2 regions of the Massilia sp. MP_M2 genome follow, and region 1 is predicted to be linked to the other one. Evidence: predicted binding sites of a transcription regulator. Region 1 holds the regulator's gene; the other holds the start of a gene.

Region 1 (14,481 bases):
TGGCCAACAACGCCGGCACCTTCGAAGAGCTGGCGCGCCAGTATTCGCAGGATGGTTCGGCCAGCAAGGGCGGCGACCTGGGCTGGCTGTATCCGGGCGACACCGTGCCGGAATTCGAGACCGCGATGAACGGCCTCAAGCCGGGCGATACGTCCGATATCGTGCAGTCGCCGTTCGGCTTCCACCTGATCCAGGTCGTCGAGCGCAAGAGCGAAGACGTGACGCAGCAGAAAGAGCGTAACGTCGCGCGCCAGGTCCTGCGCGACCGCAAGATGCAAGAGGCGATGGAAGACTGGATGCGTCAGGTGCGCGACCGCGCCTACGTCGAATTCCGCGAGGAGGGGTAAGCGATGGTCGCGCCGCAGGCGCCTGCGCGCCCACCGGCGCACCAACGTCCCACACTGGCGATCACGGTCGGCGAGCCGGCCGGCATCGGCCCCGAAATCGCGATCCGCGCTGCCTGGGCCATGCGCGATGATGCCAACTGCGTGCTGGTGGGCGACGCCGCGTTTTTGGCGCTCACGGCCAGCCTGATCGACCCTGCCATCCGCCTGGCCGCCTTGTCGACCCAGGCGCTGCGCAACGGCGGCCTGCCGCACTTCGGCGCCACACGGCTGGCCGTGATCGACGTACCGCTCGACGCCCACGTGGTGCCGGGCCGGCTCGACCCCGAAAATGGCCGCGCCGTGCTGGCCACGCTGGACCTGGCGATCGAAGGCTGCGAGCAAGGCTGGTTTGACGCCATCGTCACCGCGCCGCTGCAGAAAAGCACGATCAACGATGCCGGTGTTGCGTTCTCGGGTCACACCGAATACCTGGCCGAGAAAACCGGCACCGCCAAGGTGGTGATGATGCTGGCAGGCGCGCCAGGCGGGGATCAACCTTACCTGCGCGTCGCGCTGGCCACGACCCATCTGCCGCTGAAGGACGTCCCGGGTGCGCTCACGCGCGAGAACCTGACCCAGGTGCTCGACATCCTGCACGCCGATCTGACCACCAAGTTCGGGATCGTCGCGCCCGTCATCCTGGTCACCGGCCTGAACCCGCACGCGGGCGAGAACGGTTACCTGGGCCGCGAAGAAATCGACGTCATCACGCCGGTGCTGGAGGCAGCGCGTGCGCGCGGCATCGATGCACGCGGCCCGTATCCAGCCGACACGCTGTTCCAGCCGAAATACCTGAAAGACGCCGATTGCGTGCTGGCGATGTACCACGACCAGGGTTTGCCGGTACTCAAGTACGCAACCTTCGGGCGCGGCATCAATGTCACGCTCGGCCTGCCGTTGATCCGCACCTCGGTCGACCATGGCACCGCGCTCGACCTGGCCGCGCGGGGCCTGGGCCTGGCCGATTGCGGCAGCATGATCGAAGCGATCCGCGCCGCCATGCACATGGTGCTGGCGCAGCGCGCGGCCGGCGTCAAATAATCAAGAAAGCATTCATGAAACACGTAGCACGCAAGCGCTTCGGCCAGAACTTCCTGACCGACAAGCAAGTCCTCTCCGACATCATCGACGCCATCGCGCCGCGCCAGGGCGAGACAATGGTCGAAATCGGGCCGGGACTGGCAGCGATGACGGCGCTGCTGCTCAAGCAGTTGACGCACATGCATGTGGTCGAGCTCGACCGTGACCTGGTCACACGCCTGGAAAAAGCCTATCCGCGCGAGCGCCTGACGGTGCATTCGGGCGACGCCCTGAAGTTCGACTTTGGCGCGATTCCCGTGGCCGAGGGACAGCAGCTGCGCGTGGTGGGCAATTTGCCGTACAACATTTCAAGTCCGCTGCTGTTCCACCTGGCGGACTTCGCTCACCTGATCGAAGACCAGCATTTCATGCTGCAAAAGGAAGTGGTCGAGCGCATGGTGGCCGCGCCGGGCAGCAAGACCTATGGCCGCCTGTCGGTGATGCTGCAATGGCGCTATGACATGTCGCTGATGTTCATCGTGCCGCCCACCGCGTTCGATCCGCCGCCGCAGGTTGAATCGGCCATCGTGCGCATGGTGCCGGTCAAGCAGCAACTGCCATGCGACGCCAAGCGTCTGGAAGCCGTCGTGGCCAAGGCCTTCTCGCAGCGGCGCAAGGTGATTCGCAACTGCGTGGCGGGGATGTTTACCGAGGCGCAGCTGGTGGAAGCGGGGATCGATCCGAGCGTGCGGCCCGAAGCCGTGAGCCTGGCGCAGTATGTGGCGCTGGCCAATCTGCCGAGCCAGGCCTAGTTGCTGCGGGCATCCGGCCCGCATGTCAACCAATCAAAGCGCCTCCAGAGGCGCTTTTTTCATGGATGCGCGATCAGACGTAGGGTGGACGGCGATGCCGTCCACGCGTTCAACGTAACGCGGCATGCCGCGGTGCAAAGTTTGTGTGAACGCGTGGGTGGAAAACCCGCCCACTCTACCGTCTTGGTACTGCGAAGAGAGACAGGCAAAAAAAAGGCCCGCTACAAGAGCGAGCCGAAATCCAATTCTTTTCTGAGGAGAGTTGGAGGAGACAGGATCAGTATGCTGCGTTACAGCATATAAATCCAATTTTCCTTTCGCATACTCGACATAAGAATTTCGTATAACTCTCGAGAGTTATGCGCCGACGCAGGTGACGTTGACGTTTTGTACTTTCACGTCACCCATCGTACCGGTCGGGTTTGCGACAGTGCAGACCTGGCCAACCGGCTGCTTGCTGACCGTGACGCCATAGGTAATGTTGAATTTCACCGGAGGCAGCTCATAGGCAATCGGGGTCGTGGAAGGTGGCGTTGCCGGCGTCGCTGCCGTGTAGGTGCCACCCGTGCTGCCATTGGCCAGCACCAGGCCGGCGCCGGTCAGGCCAGTGATCGTGCCGCCAACGGTGTATTCGTTGATCGTGCACTTCATCACGATGTCGATCGATACGAGACGGCCCGCCGTGTCGGCGTTGTTGGCGTAAAAACCGTTGACCGGTGCGCCGGGCTCGCAGAACTGGTGCTTCGGCTGCGTCAGGACCCGGACATCATAGGTATCGCCGTATTCCAGTTTGTCCGGGAAGGCAAAGCGAACAGGTGCTTCGGGGGTGGTTGGCGGTACGACCTTCAATGGCACGCCGGCATTGGTGAGGACCAGGTCCTCATAAACAAGGCCGTTCACCGTACCGGCAACGGTGAATTCTGCTTTGTCGCTGCCGCCACAGGCGGCCAGGCTTGCAGCCAGCGCCAGCGCAAGCGCCGGGCGGATCAGGGAAGACTTCATGCGTTTGACTCCAGAAAAATTAAGGTGCGCACGTGACGGTCACGTTGTTCACATCGGCCGCGCCCATGGTGCCGACGCCGTTGGCAATGGTGCAGCTCTGGTTGGCAGGATTCGTCAGAATCGACACGCCATAGGGCGCGTCTTGTGCGACGCGGGCCATGCTGAACGTGGTCGCGCCAGCGGGAACGATCACGCGGTTGGCGCCATTGACAAGAATCAGGTCGTTCTTGAGGTTGCTCACGGTGCCGGTCAGGGCCTGGGTTTTGAATTCGCAAGCGATCTGGATCGTCGTGACGTCGAAGCCTGCACGGCCCTTGTTCTGAGCCAGCCGGCACGTCGACGCATCGACATTGGTCGGCGTGCTCTTGATCTGCACATCATACTTGTCATCGGACGAGATGCGATTCGGGAAGAGGAACTGGGTCACGCCCGTACCGTTAGCCGGCACTGGGACTTCATAGTCAGAGCCGCCGTTATTGGTCAGGACCATGCCCGGCTTGGTCACGCCGGTAATCGTACCAGCCAGCAGCAGTTGGCCATCGCCGCCACCGCAAGCAGTCAACACGACCGCGCATGCCAGCGCTGCGCTTGCGCACAGGTAGGAACTCTTCATATATTCTCCAAAAAATCTAGCGGGAAAGCGCAGGCTGCGCGGTTGGAATTAAAAATCGCTCAACATTTTAGTTCATTTATTAGGCAACCGGTCCATTTGCGTCCCATTTCCATGTGTATCAGGTTGTAAGCACAATGTCACATAAGCAACGCGCCGACCGTGCGGTTTGCTTTTGGCGGCCTGCATCGCTATGCTGGCGTAGCGTTTTTTCATGCCTGTTCCCTGGAAGCCGATGACCCGCCGCCCCTGGCCCAAAGCCGTACTGTTCGACCTCGACGATACCCTGTGGCCAATCGTGCCCGTGATCCGGGCTGCCGAAACCATTCTATATACGTGGCTGCAGCAGCATGCACCGCGCGTGGCGGCCCGGTTCACGATCGACAGTCTGCGTCAGGCGCGCCTGGAATTGCTGGCACGCCAGCCCGAGTACGCCATCGACCTGAGCGCACTGCGCCACGCCGGTCTGGTCGCCGCGTTCGGGCAGGCAGGCGAGGATGTGGCACGGGTGGACGAGGCCATGGTCCTCTTCGTCGCCGCGCGCAATGCCGTGACGCTGTATGACGATGTGGCGCCGGGCCTGGCGCGGCTTCGGCAGCGAACTCTGCTCGGCTCGGTCACGAACGGCGTGGCCGATCTGGCCACGATCGGCCTGGCCGACCAGTTCCAGGCATCGGTGGCGGCGCGCGACTTTGGCCGCGCCAAGCCCGACCCGGGGATTTTTTTGGCCGGCTGCGCTGCGCTGGGCGTGCAGCCGGCCGACACCCTGTATGTGGGCGACGACCTGCTGCTCGATGTCCAGGGCGCCCAGCAGGCGGGCTTGCGCGCCGCCTGGATGAACCGCAGCGGCAAGGTCAATGAGCTGGCCGACCAGGTGCGGCCCGATGTCGAGGTGGACAGCATCGATGCGCTGCTCGCCTGGCTCGATGCCACACACGAGCCCCCACATAAGCCGCCACAGGAGCCGCCGCACGAGTTGCCACACGGATCCGCGCCGATGCGCGTATAACACTGGGATCGGTCAGCAACCCTTGCGCTGCCGTGCCGCGCCCCAATTTGATTCTCACCGCAGCACCACAGAAAAAGACGTTTCCCGGAACCATGCAACTCGATCACCGTGCCCAAACCCTGCTCAAAGCGCTCGTCGAACGCTATATTGCCGACGGCCAGCCGGTCGGCTCGCGCGCGCTGTCCAAGCTGTCGGGCCTGGAATTGTCGCCCGCGACGATCCGCAACATCATGGCCGACCTCGAGGACATGGGCTTTGTCGCCAGTCCGCATACATCAGCCGGCCGGATTCCGACGCCGCGCGGCTATCGCGTGTTTGTCGATACCCTGTTGACCGTCAAGCAACTCGATGAAACAACGGTCGGCGCCGAGCGCATGCGCCTGCCGCTGCAGCATCCGCAAAAGCTGATCGCCAACGCGGCGCAGATGCTCTCGTCGCTGTCGCAATTTGCCGGCGTGGTGCAAAGTCCGCGCCGCGAATCAGTGTTCCAGCAGATCGAATTTTTGCGTCTGTCCGAAAAGCGCATCCTGCTCGTGATCGTCGATCCGCGCGGCGATGTGCAGAACCGCCTGCTCTTGACCGATGTCGACTACACGCCGACGCAATTATCGCAATCGGCCAATTACCTGAACCAGAATTTTGCCGGCCAGTCGTTCGACGGCGTGCGCCAACGCCTGAGCGGCGAATTGCGCCAGCTGAGCAACGACATGGGGCGCCTGATGCATGCTGCGGTCGAGGCGGGCAGCGAGGCCATGGCCGACAGCGACGACGTGGTCATTTCCGGCGAACGCAACCTGCTGTCGGTGACCGACCTGTCGTCGAATATGAGTTCGCTGCGCCAGATGTTCGAAATGTTTGAGCAAAAGACCGGCCTGATGCAATTGCTCGACATGTCGAGCAAGGCCGGCGGGGTGCAGATCTTTATCGGCGGCGAATCGAACCTGGTGCCGATGGACGAGATGAGCGTGGTCACCGCGCCGTACGCCGTCGATGGCCGCATCGTCGGCACCTTGGGCGTCATCGGCCCCACGCGAATGGCGTACGAGCGGGTCATTCCCATCGTCGACATCACCGCCAAGCTGCTGTCGAACGCGCTCAGCCAGCCGTAAGGTCGCTAGACGCAAAAAAGGGCGCACGGGAAATTCCGGTGCGCCCTTTTTGTCGTGCAGCCTTGCCGGCCGCAGATGACTTAACTGGTCTTGCGCGCTGCCTGGCACTGCGGGCAACTGCCGTAGATCGCCAGCGCGTGGTCGACGATCGTGTAGCCATGGGTTTGGGCAATCATCTTCTGGCGGTGCTCGATTTCTTCGTCGTAGAACTCTTCGACCCGGCCGCAGGTGACGCACACGAGGTGGTCGTGGTGCGAGCCGGCATTGAGTTCGTAGATGGCCTTGCCGGTTTCGAAGTGGTTACGGTTGAGCAGGCCGGCCTGCTCGAATTGCGTCAGGACGCGGTAGACAGTGGCCAGGCCAACGTCCATATTCTCGGCCAACAAGATCTTGTAGACATCTTCGGCGGTGAGGTGACGCACGGCGCTGTTCTGGAAGATTTCCAGGATTTTCAGGCGCGGGAGCGTGGCCTTCAGGCCGCTTGCCTTCAGGTCGGTCGGATTGTTACTCATGTTTGTTACTCGCATATTGGCGGAGTGCTTTATGATATAGCGTTTTGAAAGCTCCCGCTCGAACGATTTGAGGTTACCTATGCGCGTCAAACAAGCCGTATCCCATCGATTTTCCGCCAAGGCGGTGCTGGCGGCAGGGCTCGTCTGCACGCTGACGCTGTCGGGCTGCGCATCCTGGCGCAACCAGACCCGTGCGGCGCCACCGGTGGCAACGGACGCTGCGGCCACTGCCGCCGATGCCGACAAGTCGGCCGCCATCGCCAATGCCGGCGCGCAGACGGTGCAGGCCTCGCGCCTGCAAAAGTTCCTGTGGATCTTCTCGCCTTACCGTCCGGACATTCAGCAGGGTAACTTCGTCTCGCAAGAGATGCTGAACCAGCTGAAGGCCGGCCAGACGCGCGACCAGGTGCGCTTCCTGCTCGGCTCGCCTCTGCTGCTCGATGCCTTCCATGCCGACCGCTGGGATTACCCGTTCTACCTGGCCCGTGGCAATGGCGAACTGACCACCAGCCGCGTCACCGTGTTCTTCAAGGATGACGTGGTCGAGCGTTTCGAAGGCGGCAACCTGCCAAGCGAGCGCGACTACATCGACCGTATCGCGGGCCCTGCCAAAGTGCCTGAAAAGAAAGACAAGCCGGAAAGCCGTCCGGTCGCACCGATTACGGTGACCGCCCCGGCAACCCAGCAGTAAGGATTGCCATGACGATGTTGAATATCGCCGTAGCCGGCGCCAGCGGCCGCATGGGCCGCATGCTGATCGAAGCCATCCAGTACGCACCCGACGCCCGCCTGGCCGGCGCCCTCGACATGCCCGGTTCGCCGTTCATCGGTCAGGATGCCGGCGCCTTCGGGGGCTTTCTCACCGGCGTGATGATCGAAGACAGCATCAAGCACGGCCTGCACAATGCCGACGTACTGATCGACTTTACCCGCCCCGAAGGCACGCTGGCGCACCTCGCTTACTGCGCTGCCAACGGCAAGCAGATGGTGATCGGCACCACCGGTTTCGATGAGGCCGGCAAGGCCGAGATCGCCGCCGCCGCCGGGAAGGTCGGGCTCGTGTTCGCGCCGAACATGAGCGTGGGCGTGAACGTCACGCTCAAGCTGCTCGAAATGGCCGCAAAAAGTTTCGCCGAAGGCTACGACATCGAAATCGTCGAAGCGCATCACCGGCACAAGGTCGATGCACCATCGGGCACCGCGCTCAAGATGGGCGAAGTCATTGCCGACGCCATCGGCCGCGACCTCAAGGAATGCGCCGTGTACGGCCGCGAAGGCGTCACCGGCGAGCGCGATCCATCGACGATCGGCTTTGCCACCGTGCGCGGCGGCGACGTCGTGGGCGACCATACCGTCATGTTCCTGGGCACGGGCGAGCGCATCGAGATCAGCCACAAATCCAGCAGCCGCGTCACTTACGCACATGGCGCGCTGCGCGCCGCGCGCTTCCTGGCAGACAAATCCCACGGCCTGTACGACATGCAGGACGTGCTGGGCTTGAAAGCCTGATATGGCCGTTACAGAACTGAACGGCGCGGCAATCGTCGACGAAGCGTCGTTTCATGCGCAAAGCCGGGCTGCATTCGGTTTCCCGGCGTCGTATGCGAACAGCATCGACGCCTGGGTCGATTGCCTGAGCTACCTGCGCGACGACGAAAACATGACCCGCTTCCAGCTGGCGCCAGACGAAGTGCTCGAGGTCGTGATCCTCGACGCCGCCGCCATGAAGGCGGCCACGCCGGATCTGTTTGACGAGCTGGCCTTTTGTATCGGCGGCATCAACGAGCGCTACGAGGATTATGGCGAGACGCCGGCACTGAAACTCGTGCTGCGCTGAATTGCCCGGGGCAGCGTTCAGCGAGCGCTGCCTTACTGCACCATCCCTGCCTGCACCGCGCCGCGCCGTAGTGCAAAATCAACAGGTTATAATGACCGGTCCCATCTCCCACATTACGTCTGCAGAAATCATGCAAGAAAAATATAGTCCAGCCGAAGTCGAACAGGCCGCCCAGGCCTACTGGAAATCGATCGACGCCTATAAAGCCGTCGAACACGATCCGCGTTTCCCGAAGGGCAAGTATTACGCCTGCTCGATGCTGCCTTACCCATCGGGCAAGCTGCACATGGGCCACGTGCGCAACTATACGATCAACGACGTGATGTACCGCTACCTGCGGATGAATGGCTACAACGTGTTGATGCCGATGGGTTGGGATGCATTCGGCATGCCGGCGGAAAACGCGGCGATGGCCAACAACGTGCCGCCGGCCGAATGGACCTACTCGAACATCGCCCACATGCGTGGCCAGATGGAGTCGATGGGCCTGGCGATCGACTGGTCGCGCGAGATGACCGCCTGCAAGCCGGACTATTACAAGTGGAACCAGTGGATGTTCCTCAAGATGCTCGAAAAGGGCATCATCTACCAGAAGACGGGCACCGTGAACTGGGACCCGGTCGACCAGACCGTGCTGGCCAACGAGCAGGTTGTCGATGGCCGCGGCTGGCGTTCGGGCGCGCTGATCGAAAAGCGCGAAATCCCGATGTACTACGTGCGCATCACCGAGTACGCCGACGAACTGCTCGACCACGTCGACAACAAGCTGCCAGGCTGGCCCGAGCGCGTGCGCACGATGCAGGCCAACTGGATCGGCAAGTCGACGGGCGTGCGCTTCGCGTTCCCGCACACGATCGTGGGCGACGCCGGTGAGCCGATCGACGACGGCAAGTTGTACGTGTTCACCACGCGCGCCGACACGATCATGGGCGTGACCTTCTGCGCCGTGGCGCCGGAGCACGCGCTGGCCCAGCACGCCGCAAAGAACAACCCGGCGCTCCAGCAATTTATCGCCGAATGCAAACTCGGCTCCGTGATCGAAGCCGACATGGCGACGATGGAAAAGAAGGGCATGCCAACCGGCCTGTTCGTCACCCATCCGGTCACGCAAGAGCAGATTCCGGTCTGGGTCGGCAACTACGTCCTGATCACCTACGGCGATGGCGCCGTGATGGGCGTGCCGGCGCATGATGAACGCGATTTCGGCTTCGCCAAGAAATACAATCTGCCGATCAAGCAGGTCGTGGCCGTCGAAGGCCAGGAATTCTCGCTCGACGCCTGGCAGGAGTGGTACGGCGACAAGGACAACGGCCGCACGATCAATTCGGGCAAGTACGACGGCCTCGATTACATCTCGGCCGTCAACGCGGTCTCGGGTGAACTGGCGAGCCAGGACCTGGGCGCCAAGAAGGTCACGTTCCGCCTGCGCGACTGGGGCATCTCGCGCCAGCGCTACTGGGGCACGCCGATCCCGATGATCCACTGCGCCGAGTGCGGCATCGTGCCGGTGCCCGAAGCCGACCTGCCGGTCGTGCTGCCCGAGCACCTGGTCCCGGACGGCACCGGCAATCCACTGAACAAGGACGAAGCGTTCCTCAAGTGCGACTGCCCGACCTGCGGTAAGCCTGCGCGCCGCGAGACCGACACGATGGACACGTTCATCGATTCGTCGTGGTACTACATGCGCTATACGTCGCCGGGTTCGAACAACGCGATGGTCGACGAGCGCAATGATTACTGGATGCCGATGGACCAGTATATCGGCGGCATCGAGCACGCCGTCATGCACCTGCTGTACGCGCGCTTCTGGACCAAGGTGATGCGCGACTTCGGCCTGGTCAAATTCGACGAGCCGTTCGTGAACCTGCTCACGCAGGGCATGGTGCTCAACGAAACCTACTACCGCGAAGAGGCATCGACCAAGAAGACCTGGTTCAACCCGGCCGACGTCGAACTGACCTTCGACGACAAGGGCCGCCCGCACAGCGCCGTGTTGAAGGCCGATGGCCAGCCGGTGGAAATCGGCGGCACCGAAAAGATGTCGAAGTCCAAAAACAACGGCATCGATCCGCAAGCGCAGATCGAGCAGTACGGCGCCGATACCGCGCGTCTGTTCACCATGTTCGCGTCGCCACCGGAGCAGACGCTCGAATGGTCGAACAGCGGCGTCGAAGGTGCCAGCCGCTTCCTGCGCCGCGTGTGGGCCTTTGGCTACGCGCAGCGCGCGCGCATTGCCGCCGCCCTGGCCGGTGAAGTGCAGGGCACTCACAGCGACGCACAGAAAACGCTGCGCCGCGAAGTACACAAGATCCTGCAACAGGCCGACTATGACCTGAAGCGCATCCAGTACAACACGGTGGTTTCGGCCTGCATGAAGATGCTCAACACGCTCGAATCGAGCAAGCTCGATGACAGCGCAGCCTCCAACGCGATCATCGCCGAAGGCTTCTCGATCTTCCTGCGGTTGCTGAACCCGGTCGCGCCGCACATCACGCACGCACTGTGGCAAGAACTTGGCTTTGCCGACGTGCACGGCGACCTGCTCAACGCACCATGGCCGGAAGTCGATCCACAGGCACTCGAACAGTCCGAGATCGACATGATGATCCAGGTGAACGGCAAGCTGCGTGGCTCGGTCAAGGTCGCCAAGGATGCCGACAAGGCGACCATCGAAGCGGCTGCGCTGGCCAGTGAAGCGGTGCAGAAGTTCATCGAAGGCACGCCGAAGAAGGTCATCGTCGTGCCGGGCAAACTTGTCAATATCGTGGTCTGATGATGAACACCTCGAACAACAACTACTTCGTGCGTGCCCTCGGTGCAGTCCTGCTGGTGGTGATGCTGGCTGGCTGCGGCTTCAAGCTGCGCGGCAGCGACGGCCAGTACAACGTGCCGTTCCAGAGCATCTGGCTGTCGTTCAACGAAGCCTCGCCGCTGGGCACGGAGCTCAAGCGCAACCTGCGCGCGGGCGACAATGTGCGCATCGAGCCCGATGCGTCCAAGGCCGAGGCGTTGTTCGATGTGATCAGCGAGTCGCGCGGCAAGTCGATCCTGTCGCTCAACAGCCTGGGTCGCGTGCGTGAATACTCGCTGAGCTACACGCTGGTGTTCCAGGTGCGCGACGCCAATAACCGCCAGCTGCTGGCGCCTACCGAGATCACCCTGCGCCGCAATATCGCGTTCGATGAATCGCAGGTGCTGGCCAAGGAATCCGAAGAAGCGCTGCTGTACCGCGACATGCAGTCCGACCTGGTGCAGCAGATCCTGCGCCGCCTGGTGGCGATCAAGCCGCTGGCGCCGGTGTCGGCGCCAGCGACGCCGGCTGCCGCCTTGCCGACCCCGTAAACGATGCAACTGCGGCTCGAAGCGCTCGACGGGCACCTGGCCAAGAACCTGGCGCAGTTGTACGTGATCGCCAGCGACGAACATCTTCTGGCGCTGGAGGCGGCCGACCGTATCCGCAAGGCAGCACGGGCGCAAGGCTATACCGAGCGCGATGTGCTCAGCGTGGAGCGCACCTTCAAATGGGGCGAGCTGCTGGCGGCGAACCAGGCACTGTCGCTGTTCGGCGACAAGAAGCTGATCGAACTGCGCATCCCGACCGGCAAACCGGGCAAGGATGGCAGCGCCGCGCTGCAGGCCTATGCAAAAGACCTCAGCCCCGATAACCTGACCCTGATCACGCTGCCCAAGCTCGACTGGCAAACGGCCAAGGCGTCGTGGGTGACGGCGCTGCAGGGGGCCGCCGTCTACATCGATATCCCGAACATCGAGCGCGCGCAGTTACCGGCCTGGATCGGCAACCGGTTGGCAAGCCAGGGCCAAAGCGCCGAGCGCCAGAGCCTGGACTTCATCGCCGACCGCGTCGAAGGCAATCTGCTGGCGGCGCACCAGGAGATTCAAAAGCTTGGCCTGCTCCACGAGCCGGGCAAATTGACGTTCGAACAGGTGCACGACGCGGTGCTGAACGTGGCGCGCTACGACGTGTTCAAGCTGTCCGAGGCGATGCTCACGGGCGACACGGCGCGCCTGGTGCGCATGCTCGAAGGCTTGAAGGGCGAAGGCGAAGCGCTGCCGCTGGTCTTGTGGGCAGTGGCCGAAGAAATCCGCACGCTGCTAAAATTGAAGAGCGGGATGGGGCAGGGCCGGCCGTTGAATGCCCTGCTCAAGGAATACCGGATCTGGGGGCCGCGCGAGCGGATGATGGAGCCGGCGCTGCGCCGCGTGTCGCTCGCGACGCTCGAAGCGGCGCTGCAAGAGGCAGCGCAGGTCGACCGCATGGTCAAGGGCTTGCGCGCCAAAAAATTCGCGGGCGACGCGTGGGATGCGATGTTGCAGCTGGCGCTGCGGGTGGCGCGGTAAGGCCCTCTTCAACGCCGATGGGCAGCGCCGCCTTGCGCGAGCCATGTTAATGCACTGGGAAACTCGATGGACATCACCGCACACATGCACCAGCTGGGCCAGCAAGCCCGCGCCGCCGCACGCGCCATGGCGCGCGCCGACACCGCTACCCGCAACCGCGCCCTGAACCTGATTGCCGACGCCATCGAACGCGATGCCGATGCGCTGCGCGCCGCCAACGCGCAAGATCTGGCCGCCGCCGGGGCAGCTGGCCTGGCCCCGGCGCTGATGGATCGCCTGGCGTTATCCAACGCTGCGATTTCGACGATGGTCGCCGGCCTGCGCCAGATCGCCACCTTGCCCGACCCGGTCGGCGAAATCTCGAACATGAAGGTGCGCCCGAGTGGCATCCAGGTCGGGCAGATGCGCGTGCCGCTGGGCGTGATCGGCATCATCTACGAGGCGCGTCCGAACGTGACGGTCGACGCGGCAGGCCTGTGCATCAAGAGCGGCAATGCGGCGATCCTGCGCGGCGGCTCGGAAGCCATCCACTGCAACCGCGCGCTGGCCAGGCTGGTGGCCGAAGGCCTGGCTGGCGCCGGCCTGCCGCAGGCGGCAGTGCAGGTGGTCGACACGGTCGACCGCGCCGCCGTCGGCGCGCTGATCACGATGCCACAGTACGTGGACGTGATCGTCCCGCGCGGCGGCAAGGGTTTGATTGCGCGCCTGATGGCCGAAGCCACGGTCCCGATGATCAAGCACCTCGATGGCATCTGCCACGTCTACATCGATGACAAGGCCGATATCGACAAGGCACTGGCCATCGCGTTCAATGCCAAGTGCCATCGCTACGGCACCTGCAACACGATGGAAACGCTCTTGGTCGCGCGTGGTATCGCGCCGACCGTGCTGCCGCGCCTGGCCGAACTGTATGCGACCAAAGACGTCGAATTGCGCGCCGATCCGGAAGCATTCGCGATCCTGGCCGGTTATCCGCACCTGGTGGCCGCGACTGAAGAAGACTGGCGCACCGAGTACCTGGCCCCGATCCTGGCAGTAAAGGTGGTGGCCGGCATCGACGAGGCGATGGATCACATCGACGCGTATTCGTCGAAGCACACCGAATCGATCGTCACGGAAGACCACAGCGGCGCCATGCGTTTTTTGCGCGAAGTCGATTCGGCGTCGGTGATGATCAACGCGTCGACGCGCTTTGCCGATGGTTTCGAATACGGCCTGGGCGCCGAGATCGGCATCTCGAACGACAAGCTGCACGCGCGTGGCCCGGTGGGCCTGGAAGGCCTCACGTCGCTCAAGTATGTCGTGTTCGGACACGGCGAAGTGCGCAACTGAATTCAACATTCACCACAAGGAAAGCATGTACCTCTGGATCAAAGCACTGCACATCGTCTTCATTGCGTCCTGGTTCGCCGGCCTGTTCTACCTGCCGCGCCTGTTCGTCAACCTGGCCGAGGAAACCAACCCCGCGGCGCGTGACCGCCTGCTGGGCATGGCGCGTCGGCTGTACCGCTTCTCGATGATCCTGTCGGTGCCGGCCGTGCTGCTGGGCGTATGGCTGTGGATGGGTTACGGCATCAAAGGCGGCTGGCTGCATGCCAAGCTGCTGCTCGTGTTCCTGACGATCGGCTACCATCATATGTGCGGCGGCATCCTCAAGAAATTCGAACGCGGCGTCAATGCGCGCAGCCATACCTGGTATCGCTGGTTCAATGAAGTGCCGGTCGTGCTGATGCTGGCGATTGTCATCCTGGTGACCGTCAAGCCGTTTTGATGCATTGATGGTTGGCGGCGCCGCTTTCGCGCCGGATGATCTCACGGCCAGCCA
Region 2 (14,481 bases), on a different contig from region 1:
GCGCTGCCGCTGCAAAAGGCGATCGCGCTGTACGACCCCGACCCGCGCGACCTGATTCACATCACGCTGGACGGCATCACGCCGCCCGATGGCGAGCCGTCGCGCTTCATGCCGGCCTTCCGGACGATCCTGACCGACGAACAGACCGGTGCCCTGGCGGCCTACCTGCGCAAGTATGGCGCGAACCAACCCGTGTGGCCCGATCTGAACAAGGCCGTGCGCAAAGCGAGCAAAGAATGACGACCTACCGCCTGCACGTGAACGGCAAGGTGCACGCCGTCGACCAGGATGCCGACACCCCGCTGCTGTACGTGCTGCGCAATGATCTGGAACTCAATGGCGCCAAGTTCGGCTGCGGCCTTGGCCAGTGCGGTTCGTGTACCGTGCTGCTGGACGGGCAGCCGGCGATGGCCTGCATGGTGCCGGTATCCGTCGTCGGCCAGCGACCGGTGCGCACGGTCGAGGGGTTGGGGGATGCGACCACCCCCGGCGTGCTGCAGCAAGCCTTCATCGACGAGCAGGCCGCGCAGTGCGGCTACTGCATCGCCGGCATGCTGATGCAGGCCACGGCGCTGCTCGAACGCACCCTCAGGCCGACCGACGCCCAGATCCGCACCCACATGGCGCCGAACCTGTGCCGCTGCGGCACGCACATGCGCATCCTGCGCGCGGTGCGGCGCGTCGCCAATACGCTGGCAGCGAAGGGCAAGCGATGACGATCGATACCGGCCGCCGTGCCTTGCTCGCTGGTGGCGGCGCGCTCACACTGTCGTTCGCGCTGCCGGGGGCAGCATTTGCTGCCCCCGGCGAGCTGCCCAAGAGCCTGGACAAGTCGCCGTGGCTCGACGCCTGGATCCGCATCGAGGCCAATGAACGCATCACGGTGTTTACCGGGAAGGCCGAACTGGGGCAAGGCATCAAGACCGCGCTGTTGCAGGTAGTGGCCGACGAACTGCGCCTGGCCCCTGGTCGCCTGCAGCTCGTCACCGCCGACACGGCGCGCACGCCGGACGAAGGCATCACCGCCGGCAGCAATTCGATGAAGGACAGTGGCACGGCGCTGCGCCACGCCGCCGGCCAGGTGCGTCTACGCCTGGGCGAACTGGCCGCAACGCGGCTTGGCGCGCCCTTGGGCAACCTGGCGTTGAAGGATGGCGCGTTCAGCGCGGGTGCTCGGCGTGTCACGTTCGGCCAGCTGGTGACGGGCCAGGAATTGCACCTGCGCGCCACGCCGGTGCCCGCGCCGCCCCCGCCAGGCCCGCGCACGGCAATCGGCAAGTCGGTGCCGCGCGTCGACATTCCGGCCAAGGTCACGGGCGGCGCGGCGTATGTGCAAGACCTGCGGCTGCCGCAGATGGTGCATGCGCGGATCGTGCGGCCACCATCGCAGGCAGCGCGGCTCATTGACGTCGAGGTTGCCGCAATCGAACGCCTGCCGGGCGTACTCAAGGTGGTGCGGGACGGGCGCTTTCTCGCCGTGATCGCCGAGGGCGAGTACCGCGCCGTGAAGGCGGCGACGGCGCTGGCGCGGGCCACGCGCTGGGAGACGCCGGCGTCGCTGCCGGTGCATCCCGACGTGAATGCGTTCATCCGCGCCCAGCCAGCCGAGGTGCTGCCGATCCTGGCGCGCGGCGCACCGGTCCAGGCCGGCCGTAAATTCGCTGCGCGCTACACGCGCCCGTTCCAGTTGCACGCCTCCATCGGCCCCTCGTGCGCGGTGGCGCAGCTGGTCGACGGCCGCTATACCGTCTGGACCCACACGCAGGGTGTGTTCCCGCTGCGCACGGCCCTGGCTGAACTGATCGCCGTGAACGAAGACACGATCCGCTGCATCCACGTCGAGGGGTCGGGCTGCTACGGCCACAACGGCGCCGACGACGTCGCGGCCGACGCCATCCTGCTCGCGCGCGCCCTGCCCGGTCGGCCCGTGCGCGTGCAGTGGATGCGCGAAGAAGAACACGCGTGGGAGCCATTCGGCGCGGCGATGGTGGTGCAGGTGGCCGCCACGCTCGACAGCACCGGCCGCATCGCCGACTGGCAGCACGACGTCTTCACGCCGCCGCATAATACGCGGCCCGGCAAGGCCGGCAACCTGCTGGCGGCCACGCACCTGGCGCGCCCGTTCGTGCCGCCGGTCGCGAAACCTGCGCCGCAACCGGAAGGCAGTGGCGACCGCAATGCGATCCCGTATTACGTGCTGCCCAATGCGCGCGTGGTGCACCACTTCCAGCCAAAGCCGGTCTTGCGCACGTCGGCGCTGCGTGGCCTGGGCGCCTATTGCAATGTGTTTGCCATCGAGAGCTTCATGGACGAACTGGCGCGCGCCGCGAACAGCGACCCCGTCGCGTTCCGGCTGCGGCACCTGGCCGATCCACGCGCGCTCGACGTGATCAAGCTGGCCGCAGCAAAGTTCGGCTGGGATGGGTACCGGCGCCCGGCCCGGCGCGGGCGCGGCTTCGCCTTTGCACGTTATAAAAACCTGGCGTCGTACTGCGCCATCGCGGTGGAAGTCGAGGTGGCGCGCGAAACAGGCCTGGTGCGCATCACGCGCGCGGTAAGCGCCGTCGATTGCGGCGAGATCGTCAGCCCGGACGGCGTGCGCAACCAGATCGAGGGCGGCATCATCCAGTCGGCCAGCTGGACCTTGCTGGAACAGGTGCGCTTCGACGCGTCGCGTGTGCTGACGGTGGATTGGGCGTCGTACCCGATCCTGCGCTTTGCCCAGGCGCCGGACCAGATCGACGTCCACCTGATCGACCGTCCCGGCCAGCCTTTCCTGGGCACCGGCGAAGCGGCGCAGGGCCCGGCCGCGGCAGCCATCGCGAATGCAGTGTTCGACGCCTGCGGCCTGCGCATGCGCGACCTGCCACTGGACCGCGCGCGGGTGCGCAAAGCGTAGGCGCAGCCTAGTTGAAGGCTTTCCAGAACATGTAGGCGGCCAGCGCACACAGGATGACGCTGAAGATGCGCTGCAACTGACGTACCGGCATCTTGTGCGCGGTGCGCGCGCCCAGCGGCGCCATGGACACGCTGGCCAGCACGATGATCGCCAGCGCCGGCAGATAGATGAAGCCGAGCGACCAGGGCGGCAAACCGGGTTCGCCCCAGCCGAAATACACGTTCGACAGGGTACCCATCAGCGCCACCGGAAAGCCGATCGCCGCACTGGTGGCAACGGCATTATGGATGCGTACGTTACAGCGCGTCATGAACGGGACCGAGACGAAAGCACCGCCCGCGCCCACGAGCCCCGCCAGGATGCCGATCACGCTGCCCGCTGCGAACATGCCCGGTTTGCCGGGCAGTTCGCGCGCCGCCGCCGGTTTTTTCCCGATCAGCATCTGGATCGCCGAGAACGCCACGAAACAGCCGAAAAAAAACGCCAGCACCGGGGTGTTCATCTGCTTGCCGATCCAGGGCCCGACCCACGCGCCGAGCAGGATGCCGGGCGTGAACAGGCGTACCACGGGCCACAGCACGGCGCCGTGCTTGTGATGCGCACGCACGGACGACAACGAGGTAAAGAAGATGGTGCCAAGTGAGGTGGCGATCGCCATGTGCACCACCAGCGCCTCGGGAAAGCCGCGTGCCGTGAAAATCATCGTGATGAAGGGCACCAGGATCATGCCGCCGCCGACGCCAAGCAGGCCGGCCACGAAGCCGCCAAACGCGCCCATCGCCAGCAGGGCCAGGATCAGCAGCGGATCGAATGCAGGCACCATCATCAAGCTCCCTTGCCGCGCACGAGCGCGACGATGGTCATGTACTGGGCTTTGGTGACGGGCGAGATCGACAGCCGGCTGCCCTTCTGCAGCAGCACCATGTCTTCGAGGGCAGCAACGGTGCGCAGTTCGGCCAGCGGCACGAAGCGGCCCGCTTCGCGCGCCTTGACGTCAACCGAGATCCAGCGCGGCGTTTCCGGCGTGGCCTTCGGATCGTGGTAGTGGCTGGCGGCGTCGAACTGCGATGCGTCGGGATACGGGCCGCTGACGATGTCGGCAATGCCGGCCACGCCCGGCAGCTTGCCGCCCGAGTGGTAGAACAGCACGCCGTCGCCGACGGCCATGGCATCGCGCATGAAGTTGCGCGCCTGGTAGTTGCGCACGCCAAACCAGGCCACGGTGGCGCCGGGGGCCGCAAGAACATCGTCGAAGCTGACTTCGTCGGGCTCGGATTTCATCAACCAATAGCGCATCGCGCTGTTCTCCCTGCCAGCACACGATGCACCGGAAGCACACATGAAAAAAGCGGCTGCGTACCGAGTGCGCAACCGCTTGTATGTTTAGTCCCCGCCTGTGCCGTTTTTGCCGGCATCCTGAACCACAACGGTTCAAGGCGGTCACGGTCAGATCAATTTCGGGTTCGTCGGACTAGCGACGCTCACACCCATCGAGCTTGTTCCACGACCTATGCGTAAGAATGGTTCAAGGAATATATGGCAAATCTCGAACACCGCAGGGCAAGGAGGAGTTTACTCCTTTGCCCGGCTCTGTCAAACGGATTCGGCCTTTCAGGTCAGATTTTCCTGGCTCGCCAATACGCGATCGAGCACCGTGTGCATCGACTCGAGCTTTTGCTTGACCTCGAGGATCGACATGTCCGACAGCGGACCCTGCGGCGACTTCACCGACAGGAATTCGGCAGCCACGCTCAGCGCCGCCATCACGGCGATGCGGTCGGTGCCCTTGACCTTGCCGGAATCGCGCAGTTGGCACATCTTGCCATCAAGGTAGCTCACGGCTTCGCGCAGCGTGCGCTGTTCACCGTCGCGGCAGGCCAGGCGATATGACTGGCCCATGATATGTACGTCCAGATGGATCATAGTGCCCCCTGACGGCGCGCATGGGCGAGATGCGGCGGGATCGGCGCATTGGGGTCGAGCGGCGCCTCAGCGGCAGGTACGTCTGCAGCAGGTGCGTCTGCCGCGCCGGTTTCGACCGGCGGCTTGGGCAGCTCGTCGAGCAATGCTTCGACGCGGCGCTGGGCCTCGATCAGGCGCTCCTTGAACGCGAGGTTCTCGGTGCTGAGCAGGGTATTGGCCTGGCGCAGCAGGTAATTCTCGGCACGCAACGACTGGGTCAGTTGCGCAAGCCGGTCGATTTTGTCTGAAAGGTCTTGGAATTCGGAAATCATTCGACACTATAGGATCGAGTTGCTTTTTCCGTCAACCGGTGCGCATTGCTGTGCGGCAGTATCAAGGGTTTGGCGTGCGGCGCAAAACGCGTCGCACCTCTCGTCTTCCCGCCTCCGGTCTTGCCGCCTGGCTCGATGGCCGGTCACAAACATTGTAGATATGCCAATGTCATCATTGCGCTATATCACATGTTTAAAATGATTTCGCCATCTTGCGCCTTGAAAAGGCAGGTTATCGTCCCTATAATTAGCACTCGTTAGCTGAGAGTGCTAACAACTCTTTGCAGACCGGCGCAGCAGCATCAAGTCATTGCGCCGGCGTCAAAAACGCCAGTTAAACCATTGAATATTAAGGAGTTTTGCATGAACCTTCGCCCTCTGCACGATCGCGTAATCGTGAAGCGTCTCGACCAGGAAACCAAAACTGCGTCCGGCCTGATCATCCCTGATGCCGCGGCAGAGAAGCCGGACCAAGGCGAAGTTCTCGCCGTTGGTAATGGCAAAGTGCAAGATAACGGCCAGCTCCGCCCTCTGGAAGTGAAAGTCGGCGATCGCGTGCTGTTCTCCAAGTATGGCGCTCAGACCGTCAAGATCGATGGCCAGGAACTGCTGGTGCTGCGCGAAGAAGAAATTCTCGCGATCGTCGCACTGTAATTTCTGACCCCACTCACGAACATTCGGAGAAATAACAAATGGCAGCTAAAGAAGTAGTATTCGGCGACGCAGCGCGCGCCAAGATGGTCGAAGGCGTCAATATCCTCGCCAATGCAGTCAAAGTCACCCTGGGCCCAAAAGGCCGTAACGTCGTGCTGGAGCGTTCGTTCGGCGCGCCGACCGTCACCAAAGATGGTGTCTCGGTCGCCAAAGAAATCGAACTGAAAGACAAGCTGCAGAACATGGGCGCGCAGATGGTCAAGGAAGTCGCTTCCAAGACCAGCGACAACGCCGGTGACGGCACCACCACCGCGACCGTGCTGGCACAAGCCATCGTCCGCGAAGGCATGAAGTTCGTTGCCGCCGGCATGAACCCGATGGACCTGAAGCGCGGCATCGACAAGGCAGTTGCTGCCACCGTCGAAGAACTGCGCAAGATCGCCAAGCCAACCACCACCACCAAAGAGATCGCACAAGTCGGCGCCATTTCGGCCAACTCGGAAACCTCGATCGGTGAGCGCATCGCTGAAGCGATGGAAAAAGTGGGCAAGGAAGGCGTCATCACCGTGGAAGACGGCAAGTCGCTGAACGACGAGCTGGACATCGTGGAAGGCATGCAGTTCGACCGCGGTTACCTGTCGCCGTACTTCATCAACAACCCGGACAAGCAAGTCGCCGTGCACGAAAACCCATTCGTCCTGCTGTGCGACAAGAAAATCTCGAACATCCGTGACCTGCTGCCGGTACTGGAACAAGTCGCAAAAGCTGGCCGTCCACTGGTCATCGTTGCTGAAGACATCGACGGCGAAGCGCTGGCGACCCTGGTCGTCAACAACATCCGCGGCATTCTGAAGACCGTCGCTGTCAAGGCACCGGGCTTTGGCGACCGTCGCAAGGCCATGCTGGAAGACATCGCTGTCCTGACCGGCGGCCAGGTCATCGCTGAAGAAGTCGGCCTGACCCTGGAAAAGGTCACGCTGGAAGAGCTGGGCCAGGCCAAGCGCATCGAAGTCGGCAAGGAAAACACCATCATCATCGACGGCGCCGGCCAGGCTGAAGCAATCGAAGGCCGCGTCAAGATGATCCGCGCACAGATCGAAGAAGCGACCTCGGACTACGACCGCGAAAAACTGCAAGAGCGCGTGGCCAAGCTGGCCGGCGGCGTTGCCGTGATCCGCGTCGGTGCAGCCACCGAAGTCGAGATGAAGGAAAAGAAAGCACGCGTCGAAGATGCACTGCACGCTACCCGCGCTGCCGTGGAAGAAGGCATCGTTGCCGGCGGCGGCGTGGCCCTGCTGCGCGCTCGTGCCAACATCACCGTCAAGGGCGACAACCCTGACCAGGACGCTGGTATCAAGATCGTCCTGCGCGCAATGGAAGAGCCACTGCGCATGATCGTCCAGAACGCCGGCGAAGAGCCATCGGTCGTCGTTGCAGCAGTGTTGGCCGGCACCGGCAACTACGGCTACAACGCAGCCAACGGCACCTACGGCGACATGGTCGAAATGGGCGTGCTGGATCCAGCCAAGGTCACCCGTTCGGCACTGCAGAATGCAGCGTCGATCGCCGGCCTGATGCTGACCACCGATTGCATGGTGGCGGAACTGTCGGAAGACAAGCCATCCGGCGGCATGGGTGGTATGGGCGGCATGGGCGGTATGGGTGGTATGGACGGCATGATGTAATTGCCGGGGCAATCCGGGCGAAGCGCGCTGCATGCTTCGCCCAGGTGACCCACGATAAAAAACCCGCGAGGTTCACACCTCGCGGGTTTTTTGTTGTCTGCGCTTGGTGCGCTGCGCGCGTGTCAGCGCGCGCGCGGGCCCTTGCGGCGCAGCCACAACAGCGCGGCCAGTGCGACGCCGCCGAGCCACAGCGTACCTGGTTCGGGCACGTCGGCCGGCGCGACCGGCTCGACCACGGGATTGCCCGGCGTCGTTGGCGTGCCCGGTATCGTCGGCGTGCCCGGTATCGTTGGCGCATCGGGCGTCGTTGGCGTGCCCGGCGTGGTCGGCGTGCCCGGTATCGTTGGCGCATCGGGCGTCGTTGGCGTGCCCGGCGTGGTCGGTGTGCCCGGCGTGCCCGGTGTCGTTGGCGTGCCCGGCGCCGTCGGCGTCACAGGCATATCGACCGGCGTATCGGTACCAGCGCCTGGCGTTGGCAGAGAGGGCGGCGTCTTGACCGGCAGCTCAGTCACGCCGCCGCCATCCGGTGCTGCAACCGGGATCGGACCCGTGTCGTTGCCAGGACGACCAAACCCACCCGTGTCGCCAGCGCCGACGCTTCCCGGCACCGTGCCGGTTCCGGGAAGGTCTGCTACCAGCGGCGGCGTACCATTGCCCATGTCGTCGCTGCCGCCCACCGGGCTGGCGGCGCCCAGCACGCCAGCACGATAGATCGGCGCGTCATACCAGTCCGGAAGTCCCGGCGCCTGGCCCTGGCGGGACGGCGTCGGCGTCGGCGTCGATGTCGTATTTGCCAGCGCCAGCAGGCCAGCGCCATTGAGGAAGCTGGTCGCGTAGTAGCGCTGCCCCACCGCCTCGCTGGCAGCCAGGTCGTCCATGCCCACGGCCAGCAGGCCGCCCTCTTCACCGGCCGCACCACCCCTGTCGGATGGGGCGGCGACACCAACCACGGTATCGAGTTCGGCTTCGCTTGGCCCATGGGGCTCGACCGGATACTGCGGCACGTCCGAGATGCGGTTGGCGCAGCGTGCGCGGATGTCGTGCTCGCCGTCGGTCAGGAGCGTCTCGCCCTGCTCGAGCATGACCTTCTTCGACGTCCAGTAGATCTGGTCGTTCTTGCGGTATGAGACGTACACGGCGCGTGGGGATGTCACGGTGACGGCGCGCGCATTGTCGACATTGAAGGTGGCATAGTGCGCCGCCACGACGCGGTCGGTCCGCAGGATCTGCGCCAGCTCGACCTTGTCTGCCACGCCGCCCGGCACGACCGAGTGCCGGTAGATACGCCGCGCCGCGCTTGCCTGCTGCGCGGCCGGTGGTGTCGCGCTTAACGAGCTCGCCGGCGCCGCAGGCTGGACGGCCCCGGTGGCTGGTGTCGTGCTCGAGGCCAGGCCGAAGGTTGGCCAGCTGATCGATGGCGATGGCAGGAGGACGCCGGCCACAACAACGGCAACGCCCAGCACGGCAAGCGTCATCAAGCGTTTTTCGCGGTGCGAACTTTTTTCGAGACGGCGTTGGTAGCTAGCGCGGGTGTCCATGCGGTGTACTTACTGGTAGGAGTGATCCTACAGAATATCATTAGTTGCACTAAATAAATCAGATGCCACCATGAAACACCTGGCGAGCGTGGCGAAAATCACGAAAGCATTTCCATGTGGAAATAATAATGGTCGTCTGGCCGTTACGGGCGAGGTATATTGCCGCAAAAACAAGCATGGTTTAGTATGGCCGTCTCGTCTCCCGGAACCTCCCATGTCCAATCGCGCCTCTGCCTCGTTCACCCTGCGCACCACCCTTGCCGCGCTCGCCCTGTGCTGCGCGGTTGCCGGATGCAAGCGCGCCGAGCGGCCGGCGCCGCCGCCCGCAGCGGCGCCGGTCGCACCCGTCGTCCAGGCGCCCGCGTACAGCAAGGAACAGGCGATGGCCACGCTGCTGGCGTTGCCGGAGCTGGCTGCCTGGTCGGCGCAGATCGAACGGCGCACGGGCGGCAAGGCGCGCGGCGCCGTGGTCGAGGACAACCCGGCGCCGCGCGAAGTCAATGGCAAGAAGTACTACCAACTGAGTTTTGTCGAGAACCGCGCGCAGGATGCGCGGCGGCAGGAGAGCTTCCTGGTCGCGCAGGACGGCAGCGAGATCCTGGTCGACGACACCGAATCGGACACGCTGCTGAGCCTGCAGGAATGGCGCCGCACGATCGAGCGCGTCAACCTGAAAAGCGCCGATTAACTGTCCAGGTGCGAGATCAGCAGCCGGCGCGGATCCTGGCCCGGCGCCGGTCCGTGCTGGCCATCGACCGAAATCCCGACGGCCATGATGTCGATCAGCAGCAACTGCAGGATGCGCGAAATCATCGACAGAAAACTCGTGCTGTCTTCGGCGTGATCGACCGCCAGGCAGACGCTGGCCTTGCGCGCCAGCGGCGACTGGCTGTTGCTGATCGCGATGACGTCGGCGCCGGCCGCGCGCGCGATGTCCACCGCCTGCAGCAATTCGGGCAGTCCGCCTGAATTCGACACCGCAATCACCACATCACCCGGCCCGAGCAATTCGGCGGCCAGTGTGAACAGGTGCGCGTCGCCATACAGCGCAGTAGGAATGCGAAAGCGGAAGAACTTGTGCTGGCCATCGAGCGCCACCGCGCGCGAATTGCCCATCGCGTAGAACTCGACGCGCTTGGCGCGGCTGACCATCTCGATCGCGCGGTCGAGCGAGCGCACGTCGAGCTGGTCGCGAAAACGCAGGATCGCCGACACCGTGTTGTCGATCACCTTGGCCGACAGGTCGTGCGTGCTGTCGCTCAGGCGCACCTGGCTGTGGCGCACGGGGATCGAGCCGGTCAGGCTGCTGGCGAACTTGAGCTTGAAGTCGGCCAGGCCCTGGAATCCCAGCGAGCGGCAAAACCGGATCACGGTCGGCTGGCTCACGTCGGCCAGGCGCGCGATCTCGGCGATCGGTTCATTGAGCACCATGCGCGGCTGGTCGATGACGAGGCTGGCCACGCGCCCTTCGGCCGGCGAGAGCTCATGACGCAACTGCGTGATGCGCTCCATCAGCGTGTTGGCGCCGCTGCGTCCGCGCAGGTGTTCGGCCAGGATGGTGGCCACGCCATGGAAGGCCGGGTTCGGCGTCGTGATGACCCAGGTCGGAATGTCGGCCAGGTAGTCCGAGAACCGGCCCTTGGCTTCGAAGCGCGCACGAAACGGCGAACGGGCAAACCACTCGCCCAGGCGCGGCACGATACCCCCGCCGATGTACACGCCGCCAAAGGCGCCGAGCGTGACGGCCAGATTGGCCGCCGCGCCGCCCAGCATGCCGCAGAAGCACTCGAGCGTTTCCAGGCACAGCGCATCGTTCTGTTCGAGCGCGCCGGCCACGATCGTCGCGGCCGTGCGCGGTGCGGCGTCGACGCCATTGCGGTCGGCCAGCGCGCGGTAGATCACTTCCATCCCCGGCCCCGAGATCAGGCGCTCGTTCGACACGTGCGGCCACTCGCGCCACGCGTATTGCAGGATTGCGAATTCGCGCTCGTCGAACGGCGCGAAGTTCACGTGCCCGCCTTCGCTGCCCAGCGTGACGAAACCGTCGGCAGTCGGGATGCCGCCCGAGACGCCAAGACCCGTGCCCGGGCCCAGCACGCCGATGACCGCGCCCGGCACCGCCTTGCCGGGACCGACCTGCATCAGGTCCTCGCGCGCAAAGTTGGGCAAGGCGGTGGCCAGCGCCGTGAAGTCGTTGACGATCAACAGCGTGGCCAGGCCCAGCTCGCGCCGCACCGCATCGGTGGAAAACTCCCACGCGCGGTTGGTCATGCGCACGTAGTCGCCGCTGATCGGATTGGCCACTGCAAAGGCGCCGTGGTGCAGCGTGACATCCTGATGGTCGAGCAGGTAATGACGCAGCAACGGCACGATGCCGGCAAAGTCCTCGCAGCGCAGCACCGCCACGTCGCGAAACACGCCGGGCGCGCTTTGCAGCGCGAAGCGCGCATGCGTGGCGCCAATGTCCGCGAGCAGGCGCGGGCCATCGGCAAACGCCGTGCGCGCGAATTTTTCGGGCTGCGCGCCGGCCATCAGCGGTTCGCCGCCAGGGTGCCGAACCAGGCGCCGTACGGCGCCAGCGTGACGTGGCCCTGCTGCGCACTGCCATCGAGGCCCTCGACCGGCATCTGCGCCACGCCGTCCGTTGCTGGCCACTCGAAGCTGACTTCTTCGTTCGACAGATTGAACGCGGCCAGCACGCTGTCATGCCCGGCCAGGTCGCGGCGCAGCGCCAGGACCGGCTCGGGCGCATCGAAGAATGCGATCTCGCCGCGTGTGAGTTGCGGCAGGCTGCGACGCAGGGCAATGAAGCGGCGCTGGAAGTTCAGCATCGAGTCATGGTCGCGGTCCTGCACGTCGACGGCAGCCTTGACGTGCGCGGCGTCCACCGGCAGCCATGGCTGGCCGTCGGTAAAGCCCGCGTGCGGCGCAGCGGCGACCCACGGCATCGGCGTGCGGCAGCCGTCGCGGCCCTTGAACTCGGGCCAGAAGGTTTTACCGTACGGGTCTTGCAGCAGTTCGTAGGGCACATCGGCTTCGGTCAGGCCGAGTTCATCGCCCTGGTACAGGCACGGCGTGCCCTTGAGCGAGAGCTGCATCGCCAGTACCAGCTTGGTGAAACCAGGGGCCGGGTTGGCACCGCCCCAGCGTGTGGCCACGCGAATCGCATCGTGGTTCCCGACCGACCAGGAGGCCCAGCCATCCTTGACGCGCTCGTTGAATTCCTCGACCTGGCGGCGCACGTGCGCGGCGTTGAAGACCGGCGTGAGCAGGTTGAAGCTGTAGGCCATGTGCAGCTTGTTGCCGCCTTCGGTGTACTCGCTCATTTGGGCCAGCGCGTCGTCCGAGCTGATTTCACCGATCGACACGGCGCCAAATTCATCGAGCTGTGCACGCACGCGCTCGAGGAACGCGATGTTTTCGGGCTGCGTCTTGTCGTACAGGTGCGCCTGCATGCCGTACGGGTTCACGTCCGTCACGGTTGACGTGTCGCGCACCAGCGCCGGCGGGTTACTGCGCAGCTGGCGGTCGTGGAAGTGGAACACGCAGGCATCCATGCGCACGCCGTCGACGCCGCGCTCGAGCCAGAAACGCTGCGCATCGAGGTGGGCCTGCTGCACCAGCGGATTGTGGAAGTTCAGCTGCGGCTGGCTGACGAGGAAGTTATGCAGGTAGTACTGCTTGCGGCGCGTGTCCCACTGCCACGACGAGCCACCGAACACCGACAGCCAGTTGTTGGGCGGATTACCGTCCGGGAGCGGGTCGGCCCACACATACCAGTCCGACTTCGGATTGTCGCGGCTGGCGCGACTTTCGACGAACCATTTGTGGGTGTCAGCGGTGTGCGACATGACCTGGTCGATCATGATCTTCAGGCCCAGGCTGTGCGCCTTGGCGACCATGCGGTCGAAGTCGGCCAGGTTGCCAAAGAGCGGATCGACGTCGCAATAGTCTTCGATGTCGTAGCCAAAATCGGCCATTGGCGACTTGAAGAACGGCGAGAGCCAGACGATGTCCACGCCCAGGCTCGCGATATAGTCGAGCTTTGCGGTCACGCCGGCCAGATCGCCGACGCCATCGCCGTCGGTATCGAGGAAGCTGCGCGGATACACCTGATAGATGATGGCTTCGCGCCACCAGTTCGGGTTGTCGGTCGTCGAGATCTGGGTCATGGGCAAGTCCGGGCGGGTGCGTGATGTGGAATTCTAGGCAATATACATCAGGCGAACCTTCTTGACAATTCCACCCAGCTAGCAATAAATCGAATTTAATCATTTGATTTCAATGACTTGAAACGTTATATGTGATTGTGCCGATTCTTCATCCGTACCTAAACTACGTATGCATGTTGCCACTTTGTTTCTAGTTTGTTTCACGACAATTTTTATGTTGCAAAGAGAGGCGTCCCCGTCATAGCATCGCGTCTGTTTGCCAATTCAAGGAAGCGGTTCGATGACATCTCTCGCAAAGCCAGGCACCGGGCGCATGCCCCGGCAAATCCCCTACATCATTGCCAATGAGGGATGCGAACGCTTCAGTTTCTACGGAATGCGCAACATCCTGACGCCATTCCTGATCACGACCCTCCTGATGTTTTTGCCGGAAGACATGCGCACCGGCGAAGCCAAGCACGTGTTCCACACCTTCGTCATCGGCGTGTACTTCTTCCCGCTGCTCGGCGGCTGGCTGGCCGACCGCTACTTCGGCAAGTACAACACGGTGTTCTGGCTCAGTCTCGTGTATTGCCTGGGCCACGCCTGCCTGGCGATTTTCGAAGACAACGTCAACGGCTTTTACTTCGGCCTGTTCCTGATCGCGCTCGGCTCGGGCGGCATCAAGCCGCTGGTGGCCAGTTTTGTGGGCGACCAGTTCGACCACACCAACAAGGACAAGGCGAAAGTCGTCTTCGACGCCTTCTACTGGATCATCAATTTCGGCTCGTTCTTCGCATCGCTGCTGATGCCGCTGCTGCTGCGCGACTACGGCCCGGCCTGGGCCTTCGGCGTGCCCGGCATCCTGATGTTCATCGCGACCATGGTGTTCTGGAGCGGTAAAAAGAAATACGTGCACGTGCCGCCGGCGCCGGCCAATCCGCACTCGTTCATGCGCGTGGCGAAAAGCGCGCTGCTGGCCAGGCAGCCCGGCCAGGGCCGTCCGGGCCTGAACCTGGCCTTGCTGGGCGCAGCCGGCGCCCTCGCGTCGCTGGCCATGGCGGCGCAATGGGGCTTCGTGATCGCCGCCTGTACCGCCCTGGTGCTGTTGATGGCCTTTGGCGGCATGGGTACCTCGATGCAACTGAACCGCGCACGCGGCCTGCATCCGGACGACGCCGTGGACGGCGTGCGCGCCGTGCTGCGCATCCTGATCGTGTTCGCGCTCGTCACGCCGTTCTGGTCGCTGTTCGACCAGAAGGCCTCCACCTGGATCGTGCAGGCCAACATGATGACCACGCAAGTGAACCTCTTGGGCTG

What was found. The regulator HrcA, encoded in region 1, represses chaperone genes, less so after heat shock. The targets are predictions, from matches to a motif close to TTAGCACTCNNNNNNNNNGAGTGCTAA.
Region 2: a site for HrcA is predicted at 5,381-5,407, ahead of groES (co-chaperone GroES). Genes of this name have one in related genera too.

The regions. Positions count from the first base shown of each region.
Region 1 covers NZ_JBCHJF010000004.1:372,842-387,322, reverse strand. Annotated here, with positions in the region: gene RCH14_RS12045 (peptidylprolyl isomerase) at 1-347, shown strand, start outside; gene pdxA (4-hydroxythreonine-4-phosphate dehydrogenase PdxA) at 351-1,427, shown strand; gene rsmA (16S rRNA (adenine(1518)-N(6)/adenine(1519)-N(6))-dimethyltransferase RsmA) at 1,442-2,218, shown strand; gene RCH14_RS12030 (hypothetical protein) at 2,576-3,220, opposite strand; gene RCH14_RS12025 (hypothetical protein) at 3,240-3,833, opposite strand; gene RCH14_RS12020 (HAD family hydrolase) at 4,066-4,839, shown strand; gene hrcA (heat-inducible transcriptional repressor HrcA) at 4,932-5,948, shown strand; gene fur (ferric iron uptake transcriptional regulator) at 6,029-6,460, opposite strand; gene RCH14_RS12005 (outer membrane protein assembly factor BamE) at 6,540-7,151, shown strand; gene dapB (4-hydroxy-tetrahydrodipicolinate reductase) at 7,160-7,969, shown strand; gene RCH14_RS11995 (barstar family protein) at 7,971-8,297, shown strand; gene leuS (leucine--tRNA ligase) at 8,428-11,070, shown strand; gene lptE (LPS assembly lipoprotein LptE) at 11,070-11,639, shown strand; gene holA (DNA polymerase III subunit delta) at 11,643-12,656, shown strand; gene RCH14_RS11975 (glutamate-5-semialdehyde dehydrogenase) at 12,723-13,988, shown strand; gene RCH14_RS11970 (CopD family protein) at 14,014-14,427, shown strand.
Region 2 covers NZ_JBCHJF010000009.1:62,136-76,616, forward strand. Annotated here, with positions in the region: gene RCH14_RS18140 (cytochrome c) at 1-240, shown strand, start outside; gene RCH14_RS18145 ((2Fe-2S)-binding protein) at 237-716, shown strand; gene RCH14_RS18150 (molybdopterin cofactor-binding domain-containing protein) at 713-2,899, shown strand; gene RCH14_RS18155 (sulfite exporter TauE/SafE family protein) at 2,907-3,722, opposite strand; gene RCH14_RS18160 (EVE domain-containing protein) at 3,725-4,195, opposite strand; RNA gene ssrS (6S RNA) at 4,283-4,464, opposite strand; gene RCH14_RS18170 (cell division protein ZapA) at 4,511-4,822, opposite strand; gene RCH14_RS18175 (hypothetical protein) at 4,819-5,133, opposite strand; gene groES (co-chaperone GroES) at 5,497-5,787, shown strand; gene groL (chaperonin GroEL) at 5,826-7,472, shown strand; gene RCH14_RS18190 (PEP-CTERM sorting domain-containing protein) at 7,595-9,010, opposite strand; gene RCH14_RS18195 (hypothetical protein) at 9,225-9,698, shown strand; gene RCH14_RS18200 (glucokinase) at 9,695-11,542, opposite strand; gene RCH14_RS18205 (alpha-glucosidase) at 11,542-13,182, opposite strand; gene RCH14_RS18210 (oligopeptide:H+ symporter) at 13,463-14,481, shown strand, end outside.